One region of the Priestia sp. 10L35 genome, then DNA from elsewhere that is predicted to be linked to it. Evidence: riboswitches for the same ligand, from Rfam matches in the RefSeq annotation. Region 1 holds a riboswitch; the other holds the start of a gene.

Region 1 (4,910 bases):
GAAATGCTGTCCGTAGATGTTCCCGTAGCAATCGTCTTTGTAGCCGGATCTATGACACCCAGCTGTGACAGCGTTTTTGTTTTAGCTTCTGTGGCCGCAATAAAAAGCTGTAAAAACGCTGCATCCGTAAGCGTACCTTCCACGAAAAAAAACATATTAATTGTACCAGGAGAGGAATAGAACGGGACAGCTTCGTCAGCTGTAATATCTACTGCGTTTCCTACTCCAGCCGTTATCACGGAAGCTACTCTTACTCCGTAGCCTTCATAACAGTAAACCGCTCTTTCTTTTAACCACACGGCTGTCATCAACCCTACGATTTGCTCATGGCGCACATTTTCTTTCATCAAATATTGCTCATACTCCAAAGAAGGAGTATCTGAATAATAGTCTTTGTGAACAAATCGATTGTAAAAGGTGTCCGTTTCCGTAATGCCTGTTCCTAAAACCCCTGAGCTGTATGTTTTATAAGAAGTCTCGGTTTTCATGATTAAAAGCTCAGGCCTTTCTTCAATTTTAAGATGTGAAAAGGGACCAATCCCCTTTTCAATTCGAACTGGAATATGGTCCCTCTTCTTATTTATTGTACACCTCAGGGTATACTGCTTTTGCTAAGTCCTCTAAGCCATCTACAATACGAGGTCCTAAGCGATTGATTTTGTTTTGATCAACCTTCTCGATGTTACCCTCTTTTACAGCAGTCATGCTGCTCCAAGCGGGACGCTTCATAATCTCATTTTTGTCTGCATCATACGTTGCGATAATAACGTCAGGGTTTAACTTAACAACTTGCTCTTCAGAAAACTTAACCCAACCTTTTTCACTAGCTGCTACGTTATCAGCACCGATCATAGTAAGCATTTCGTTCATGAACGTACCTTTTCCTGTTGTATAAATCTCAGGAGCTCCTGATACCTCTATCCATACTTTTTTACGATCTTCTTTTGAAATCGTTTTTGCTTTTTTCTCAATTGAAGCTACTTTTTCTTTCATGTCTTTAATTGTTTGATTAGCTTCTTTTGTTTTACCTGTTAATTTACCGATTTGCGTAATAGAATCATAAACCGTATCAAACGTTGTTGAATCTTTTACAACAAATACCGGAATACCCGCACTTTCAATTTGTTTAAATACTTCATCCGAAACGCCCATACTTGAAGCGTGTGCCAGCACTAAATCAGGATTTAAAGCAATAACTTTTTCCGCATTAACGTTCATATCTCCTACCTGCGCTTTTTTCTTTACGCTTTTAGGATAATCATCGTTGCTTGTAACACCGACTAATTCTTTTTCAAGGCCAAGGGCATATACAATCTCCGTATTACTTGGCATTAAGGAAACAATTTTCTTAGGCTGTTTTTTCAACGTAATTTCTTTATCACGCGCGTCTTTTACCTTCACTGGAAATGCAGCTTGTGACGTTTGTGCCGTATCTTGCTTCGTTTTTTTATCACTGTTGCTTTGGCTGCCTGCACCGCATGCAGCAAGTACGATGACTAACAGTGCAATAATGGAATACGAAAGCCATTTTTTCATCTAAATACTCCCCCTATATATTGTTCATTGTGAATACGAAACCTCCACGTTAAAGAAAAAGCAAATGATCATGCAAAAAGCAGCGCTATCCCGTTTTTCCGCTTTGACTATGTATACTGCTCGCCGGCAGCTTCAAAATAAAAAAGCTTTACTTTCAATTGAAAGCAAAGCAGGTAACGTCAAGATAAGCAGGAAAAGAATCCGTTCACTATACTTGATATGTATGTTCATTACCCTGCTTCACCCTTCCTCGAAGGTTTCACAGCTAACAATAAGGCAGGTCTCCTGACTTACGCACAAAGCGCTTACAGTGGCGGGACCGCGCTGGTTTTTCACCAGACTTCCCTTTTCACTCAATCTTTAAATTGAGACCTTATTGCTTTACGATTATTCACTTGTCCTAGTATACCCCACTCATGGAAAAATGGAAATAGCCATTCTCACAAAAAAAGCTGCGAGAATGCTCTCGCAGCTTAAGGGATTAAAGAGTTGCTAAAAATTCACGGACCGCTTCAGGCGTTTTAGCATTTGCACTGTGCAAGTGTGCAATTTTTTCACCGTTTTTATATACAAGAAGAGAAGGAATACCCATTACATTGTTTTCAGCAGAAAGTTCTTCAAACTCATCCTTGTCAATTTTAAACCATGCTTTATCTGTGTTTTCATCAACGATTTCATCAATGAACATATCCAAACGTTTGCAATCAGGACACCACGTTGTCGTAAAAATCCCAACGCTTAGTGTTTCGTTCTTAATTTGTTCGCGAAATTGTTTTTCTTCCGTAAATTGTTTCATTGTGTTACCTCCAGCATCTATTCGTTCCTTCTCACTATTCTATGGTAAGAAGTCTGACTTCATTATAAACGATTTTTTTATCGTTGTGCTAATGTTTCAGCTTATTTAGACCATAACGGTTTTAGACGTAAAAAAATGCTAGCTTAAAAAAGCTAACATTTCGAAATCGCAGAATGTTGTGTCTATTATCAGCTAAACCATTTAGGCGGCATGTTTCGGTTCCAATAAATTTTCCCTAAATCATAATGCTTTTGAAAATTATCTGCAGCCGCATGATAGTGAAAATTAAACCAGTATCCATCTTTTGGAGGATTTTCGCGCCGTACATGAAACCGTATTAAGTCCTGACCGGTTTCCCGGTCATATACATGGAAAATCTTTTCACCGTAGCCAGCAGCAGGATGCTCGCTTATCTCGAGATTCTGAATTGACTGTTCACGTTCAGTGCCAATGTCGGTCAGCACTTCTTCAATTTTAGGTAACACTGCTTGACGAAATTCATCTTCAATGACAGGCCCAATTTTTGTTCCGAATTTTTCCACTGACTGTTTTTCAGCTGATTCCATTGCATACGTAACAAATGATGAAACGTCTTCATATTTTGGTTCTTCATATGGCAAATGAATATCTTCTATAACAGCTGTGACAGGAGTTGTTTCTCTTACATACCCTGCTTTATGTTGCTTGTCCGCTTTTGCATCATCAACGTATAAATATTCTGGTGGAGTGACAAGCCCAAATGTAAATACTGTAATAAATACAACTAGCATTCTTTTTATCCATCTAGGCATTCGTATCTTTCCTTTCTCATCTTTTCCCATATGGTCTTTTCATATCGTAAAATTCATTGTTATAACTCACTAGGTATTGTAACATACTTATTAATTTTTTACCTATATTTGCTTATTCATTTATGCTGCCTACGGGCATTCGAAGACTTTTTAGTTAGCACCTTCCTTCTTCTGTTTGAGGTTGTCACACCGAGCGGAAACCTATACAAGATATTCCTTTTTTGCTGGATGCTTAAACACAAAAGTATTTTTATGTTCAAAAATATATCATACTTTTATGAACTTTAGATGAAATTCATAAAAAAAACTTCCAAAACTTTTTAATTCCTAAAAGGTTTTGGAAGTCTTTTTTATGATCAGGATTCGTTTTACTTTTTTGTTTATTATTGTATATCAATTGTCCCGTAATGAAATTTTGATGTTTTTCGTTTTTGTACGATAAATCCATGTTCTTCAAAACGACTGCTTTTCCAATGATCTTTTAGCACGATCTTTTGTTTGGCTACTCTTTTTGCTTCTTGTATAGCCATTGGCGTTAGCGTAGTATACAGTGCTATTGCTTTAATACCGTTAATTCCATTCGATTCATCAATTTGCTCTTGAAACATAGGATCAAAGTAGACAACATCAAAAGAATTATCTTCACAACACGCCAAAAACGATTCGAAATTTTGATGAACCACGTTTATACGCTTCATTGCATCGTTCAACTCTTGTACGTCACTTTCCCAATTTAAAAGTCCTTGTTTGACTAAATAAGCTACATAGCGGTTGCCTTCTAGTCCGACAACTTTCCCGCTTTTCCCTACCGCTGCGCTCGCCATCATACTATCCGATGCAAGACCAAGTGTACAGTCAAGCACGCTCATTCCTTTTTCCAAACTAGCAGCTTCAATAAACGGATCAGGTTCTCCTCGCAGCCATCTCTTCACTCTAAACATAGCGGAATTTGGATGAAAAAAAATAGGTTCCTCTTCATTTTGGACATGCAATTCTACTCTATTCTTACCGACAACCAGCACGTCTGCAGCTTGAAGATTCTGAAGATCTGCAACGGATTTCTTCTCTCTTACTACAAAAGGTATACTTAAATCAGCGGCTACTTGTTTGGCTTTTACAATCATCTGTTCATTTGTTCGACCAGCAGTCGTAACAATCACTTTCATAACTCCCCCTACACTGTTTGGCTATTTACATAAAGAAAAAGGATGCCGATAGACATCCTTTTTCTTATAAAGTATATGCGATTTTTCTCTAAAAATCTATATACTAGATGTGACAAAAGCAGGACATTTTATGAACAGTGCTGCTTAAAGCCATTTAAAATGTTTTCAAAAATAACTTCTAAAGGCTGACCTTCAATTTCATGTCGAGGAATAAAATGAACGACTTCTTTTCCTTTTAAAAGCGCCATAGACGGTGATGAAGGCTCAATGTCACCAAAATATTCACGCATTTTAGCTGTTGCTTCCTTATCTTGGCCGGCAAAAACAGTTACCACTTGATCTGGTTTTTGCTCAGACTGTAAGTACGCTTGCGTTGCTGCAGGACGTGCTAAACCGGCAGCGCATCCACAAACTGAATTAACGACAACAAAAGTTGTTCCTTCTACGTTTTCCATAAAATCAACTACGGCTTCCTCTGTTGTTAATTCTTCATAACCAGCTTGAGTTAATTCTTGACGCATTGGTTTAACTAACTGACGCATATATTCTTCATATGCCATTGACATATTAACATTCCTCCTAACAATCATTCACGCTAAAAGCATACTATAAAAACCAGGA
Region 2 (4,910 bases), on a different contig from region 1:
AATAAGCCTTCACTGACTTTCCTTCCACCTTCACTTCTCCTGATTGAATGGTTAATACATTCATAATTAAGCGAATAAGCGTTGTTTTCCCGCTTCCATTTGGTCCTAGTAAAGCGACAAAAGAACCTTTGTCTACGGTGAACGTGATGTCACGAACGGTCGGCTGCTGCTTATCGTATCCTCCTGTCACATTATATAGTTCAATCATGATATTCCTCTTTTCCGCATACGTTCTTTTACAAGGAGCAGGGTAAAAATCGGCGAACCAATTAAGGCAGTTACGACTCCAATCGGCAGTTCACGAGGTTCTAATATCGTTCGTGCCAATAAATCTGCTAAAACCAAATAACTTCCTCCAATTAAAATAGAAAGCGGCAGTACATGCTTATGATTAGCTCCCGCTACGAGACGAACTACGTGGGGGATAACTAAGCCAACAAATCCAATTGCCCCAGATACTGATACCGCAGCCCCTGTTAATACGGATGCACCTATTAAAATCATTCTTTTTTTCTTCTTTACGTCTATTCCCATAAACTGAGCGGATTGATCGCCAAATGCTAAGCCGTTCAGCTCTTTTACATGTAACAACAGCATAATTGTACCGATCAAAAAGAACGGCCCTAAAATTTGAATATGAGACCATCCTCTCATTGATACGCTTCCCATTAGCCAATATAAAACCTGCCTTACATCTTCTTCGGGAGAAAGAGCCACAATTAATGAAATAAGCGCGCTCATAAAGGATGATAAAATAATCCCCGCTAAGATGATGGTTTCATTGGCCAAATTGCCGCTTGCGAGTTTCGTAATACCAAAAACTAAAAGAAGAGTAATAAAACCAGATACAATGCCGACTACAGGCAGCGTGAAGATAGACAAACCAAAAATACTCCAATGAAAATAAATTGCCATGACAGAGCCAAGGGTTGCACCTGAGGAAACCCCAATCGTATAAGGATCGGCAAGCGAGTTTCTTAATAGCCCTTGAAAGGCAGCCCCTGCTATTGAAAGTGAAGCTCCTACTAAAAATGCCACCAGTACTCTTGGAAAACGAATTTGCCAAATGATTAAATCCATGTTTTCTGGACCGTGATATAAGGATAGCCCGGTAAGGTGGCCAATAATAATTTTGATTGTATCTCCTACGGTTAACGAAACTGTACCAATAAATACGCCCATAATTATCGAAGTACATACAATAAATAAACTGACTATGTATAAAATAGATGCTTTGTTAAAAAAAATACGTTTAAAAATCAATACGTTCAGCTCCTCTAGGAAACGAGGCGTGATGTTTTATATTACATTAACCATTCATTTTCCTGTCCATAAACCATGCTTCCACCATGCATTAAGTTGGAAACAATCATCTTTTATTTGTTACGAGTGCTAGACTGTTGAACTGGGCAACGTAGAATAGCGTACTAAAGTTCTTGGTAAAAAAACAAGCGAAAGCCTCTACAAGCTATACTTTTTGTGTTTGCTCCGGACTTTTATAGTTGTCTATTAACTGATACAGCTTTTCCATATCTACGGCTTCTCTCACATATGCTGCTGCTTTTGAAAAAGACTCCTCTTTTTGCAGGCGACTGTTGAATGTGTCCGTAATAGGCGGCAATTTTTTATGTTTACGAATTTGATTAAGCAAAGCTCTGCGCAAAGAATCGTTATGAAACACATCATGAACATACGTGCCAATGACATTGTCTTTAACCGTTCCTTCTTTTTCATGCTCTACCACTGCAAAAGCTTTCGTGGTGCTCTTAGAAACCGTCTTTCCCATATGAATTTCGTAGCCTTCAATCGAAACTCTTTCATTTTCTAACTGGACATACCCAGAAACTCTTTCTGTTTTTTTGCTGGTTGTCATAACCGTTTCCACTGGAAGCAAGCCCAGCCCTTTAATGGACTCAATCCGAGATTCTACTGCATCAGGGTCTGTAATTGTCTCCCCTAGCATTTGATATCCTCCGCAGATGCCAATGACGTGAACGTTCGTTGTGTTCAAGACTTGATTAATGGCTAGATCCAGGCCGCTTTCTTGTAAAAACTGAGCATCTTCAATCGTATTTTTGCTTCCTGGCAAAACAATTAAATCAGGCGTACCTAATTGCGACGGCTTGGTTACAAGCCTCACGTGACAGTCTTCTTCTAAGCTTAAAGGATCGATGTCTGTAAAATTTGAGATGCGCGGGTACGAGATAACCGCAATATCAATTTCTTTTAACGGATTCACAAGCGTTGAGTAATTTCTGAGTGATAACGAATCTTCCGCGTCAATTTCCACGTTGTTCATATAAGGAATAACTCCTAGAACCGGAACACCCGTGTATTCTTCAAACCACTTCAACCCTGGTTTTAAAAGTTCTAAATCTCCTCGGAATTTATTAATTAACACCCCGATAACTCTAGACTTGTGTTCATCTGGAAGCAATTGAAGAGTACCGACTAGGCTCGCGAAAACGCCACCTTTATCAATATCTCCTACTAACACAACAGGCGCTTCTGCTATTTTTGCAACACGCATATTTACGAGTTCCCGATCGTTCAAATTGACTTCGGCAGGACTTCCAGCGCCTTCAATCACAATTCGATCATAATGATTGGCAAGCTCTTTATAAGCTTCCGTGATAACGTTCAAACCTTCATTAAAAAATTCTTGCCGATACTGAAAAGCAAACATATTACGTAGCGGTTTTCCGTGAACAACTATTTGAGATTCATGATCACGAGTTGGTTTAATTAAAATAGGGTTCATATTGGTTGTTGCTTCTACTCCAGCCGCTTCTGCTTGAATTCCTTGCGCTCTGCCAATTTCTTTTCCATCCATTGTAATGTATGAATTAAGCGCCATATTTTGCGATTTAAACGGTGCAGTTTGATAGCCGTCTTCTTTAAAAATACGGCAAAATGCTGTAGCAATCATGCTTTTTCCAGCGTCTGAGTGCGTTCCTTGAATCATAAGCGGTTTTCCTTTTTTCACTTTTTCCACTCCCTACCACATAAAAAAACCTTAACTGTAGAAGTCAAGGTTTGGTCATGCGCTCATTAACACATTGTCTTGACTTATTTCTCCCACCGAAAAATAAGGGGTTTTTAAAAGCAGGTCTCCTGGCTTATGCTTCATTTTACTTCTGCACCCTTCCTAGCTTGACTAGTGGGTCTTTGCAGGTTCATCCACATTTACAGTAGCGGGGGCTGCACCGGATTTACACCGATTTCCCTATTATCCTCCTTAGAGGCACTTTTAAAATCATTTATTCTTTATTGTAACGAATTTTATAACCATTCACAATAACGATTTTCTTCTATTATTATATATTACTGTGTTTATACTTATTTGGGTCTCGTATGCTATAATAACAATTATTTTCCAAACATCTTATGGAATAGCTAGGAAGGTGCTCACAGTTGAAGAAAAAAATCATTTATGTCTTTATCAGCGTGTTTGTTCTTTATATAGCAATCATATCTTTTTGTATGTATCAAACTGCTCACAAGCCTGTTCCACAAAACGCAGATTATGTGCTCGTTTTAGGTTCTAAAGTAGATGGTGACCAAATGTCTCCTAGTTTAAAAGAACGAGTAAAGACGGCCTTATCTTATTTACAAGCCAATCAACAAACAAAAGTTATCGTAACGGGTGGAAAAGGATCCGATGAAGAAATTTCTGAAGCAGAGGCAGCCTATCGTTTTCTGCGGAAAGAAGGAATTAAGAAGAATCGAATTATAAAAGAAAATCAGTCAACTTCTACTTTTGAGAATTTTACTTTTACTAAACAGAAAGTTGATATTCAACACAAAAAAGTCGTGCTTGTTAGCAGTGATTTTCATTTATTTCGCGCCTCTATTATTGCCAAACGTCAAGGCTTTGACGTTTATCCTTTAGGTGCAAAAACACCAAATTCAATTAAACTTCAAGCCTACTTTCGTGAGTATGCTGCTATTTTAAAAACATGGCTGTTTGATAAATAAATAAATAAATAGAGTAAGTAGCTCTACAAATAAAAAACACGGCATGAATTCATGCCGTGTTTTTTATTAATCATCTGTATCGATAACTGCTTTTGGTAAACCTGTGTATTTCGCCCAGTAGAAAATACCAAGTGAAACAAGGGCAATTAAAATTAAGTCAAGCGGGTTGCTTAGCACACCTTGTCCTCCACCAAATGAACCTAGATAAGAGATAACAAGCATAATAATATAATAAGCAACTAGCCACCAAGCAGATTTAAGCTGCTGTGCAAATTTTACAACGTCAGTTGGTACGTATTTCTTAAACGCTACGTAGATAACAACCATTAGAAGCTGTGATCCTAGCAGCCAAGAAATTGTCGTCCACCCTGACCAATATACGATGTATGAACAGAAAATAAATGAAACAGGAGCAATAACGCTCATGCCTTTTAATTTAAAAGGTTTTTTAAGGTCTTTTGCATTTACTCTGAATGCAGCAGCTGAAATTGGCGCAATCGCATAAGACAGAATAAGTGCCACTGAACATACGTTTACTAGCGCTTCCCAAGAAGGAAATGGCAGTGTCCAGAATACGGACATTCCAAATGATAGCCATAGTGACGCACGTGGAATTCCTGTTTTCTTATCTACTTTTGAGAAACGTTTAAATAATGTTCCATTACGAGACCACGCATAAACTAAACGAGAAGTTGTATTCATGAAGATGTTCCCGTTACCGCCTGGTGATAAAATAGCATCAAAAATAACAAGCGTTACTAACCAGCCAAGGCCTAAAATAAGTGCAATATCTTTAAATGGTAAAGAGAATTGCTCTTGAATTGTTCCCCATCCTCCTGATAGCATATCAGCCGGGATGTTACCAATGAACAATACTTGCAGTGCTGTGTAAATAATCGCTGAAAGTACAATACAGATAATGAGCGCGATTG

The links. Region 1 has a riboswitch for cobalamin ahead of AC1DEF_RS10145 (ABC transporter substrate-binding protein). Riboswitches for the same ligand answer to the same signal wherever they lie in the genome.
Region 2: linked by a shared signal. The riboswitch ahead of AC1DEF_RS12385 (cobyric acid synthase) and the one ahead of AC1DEF_RS10145 (ABC transporter substrate-binding protein) in region 1 are both predicted to bind cobalamin.

Annotation. Positions count from the first base shown of each region.
Region 1 covers NZ_JBFTKA010000002.1:813,800-818,709, forward strand. Annotated here, with positions in the region: gene AC1DEF_RS10140 (adenosylcobinamide amidohydrolase) at 1-488, opposite strand, end outside; gene AC1DEF_RS10145 (ABC transporter substrate-binding protein) at 577-1,536, opposite strand; cobalamin riboswitch at 1,795-1,927, opposite strand; gene AC1DEF_RS10150 (thioredoxin family protein) at 2,018-2,332, opposite strand; gene AC1DEF_RS10155 (YpjP family protein) at 2,521-3,123, opposite strand; gene AC1DEF_RS10160 (class I SAM-dependent methyltransferase) at 3,507-4,283, opposite strand; gene AC1DEF_RS10165 (BrxA/BrxB family bacilliredoxin) at 4,418-4,855, opposite strand.
Region 2 covers NZ_JBFTKA010000003.1:269,168-274,077, forward strand. Annotated here, with positions in the region: gene AC1DEF_RS12375 (ABC transporter ATP-binding protein) at 1-208, opposite strand, end outside; gene AC1DEF_RS12380 (FecCD family ABC transporter permease) at 205-1,263, opposite strand; gene AC1DEF_RS12385 (cobyric acid synthase) at 1,469-2,995, opposite strand; cobalamin riboswitch at 3,088-3,267, opposite strand; gene AC1DEF_RS12390 (YdcF family protein) at 3,415-3,978, shown strand; gene AC1DEF_RS12395 (APC family permease) at 4,045-4,910, opposite strand, start outside.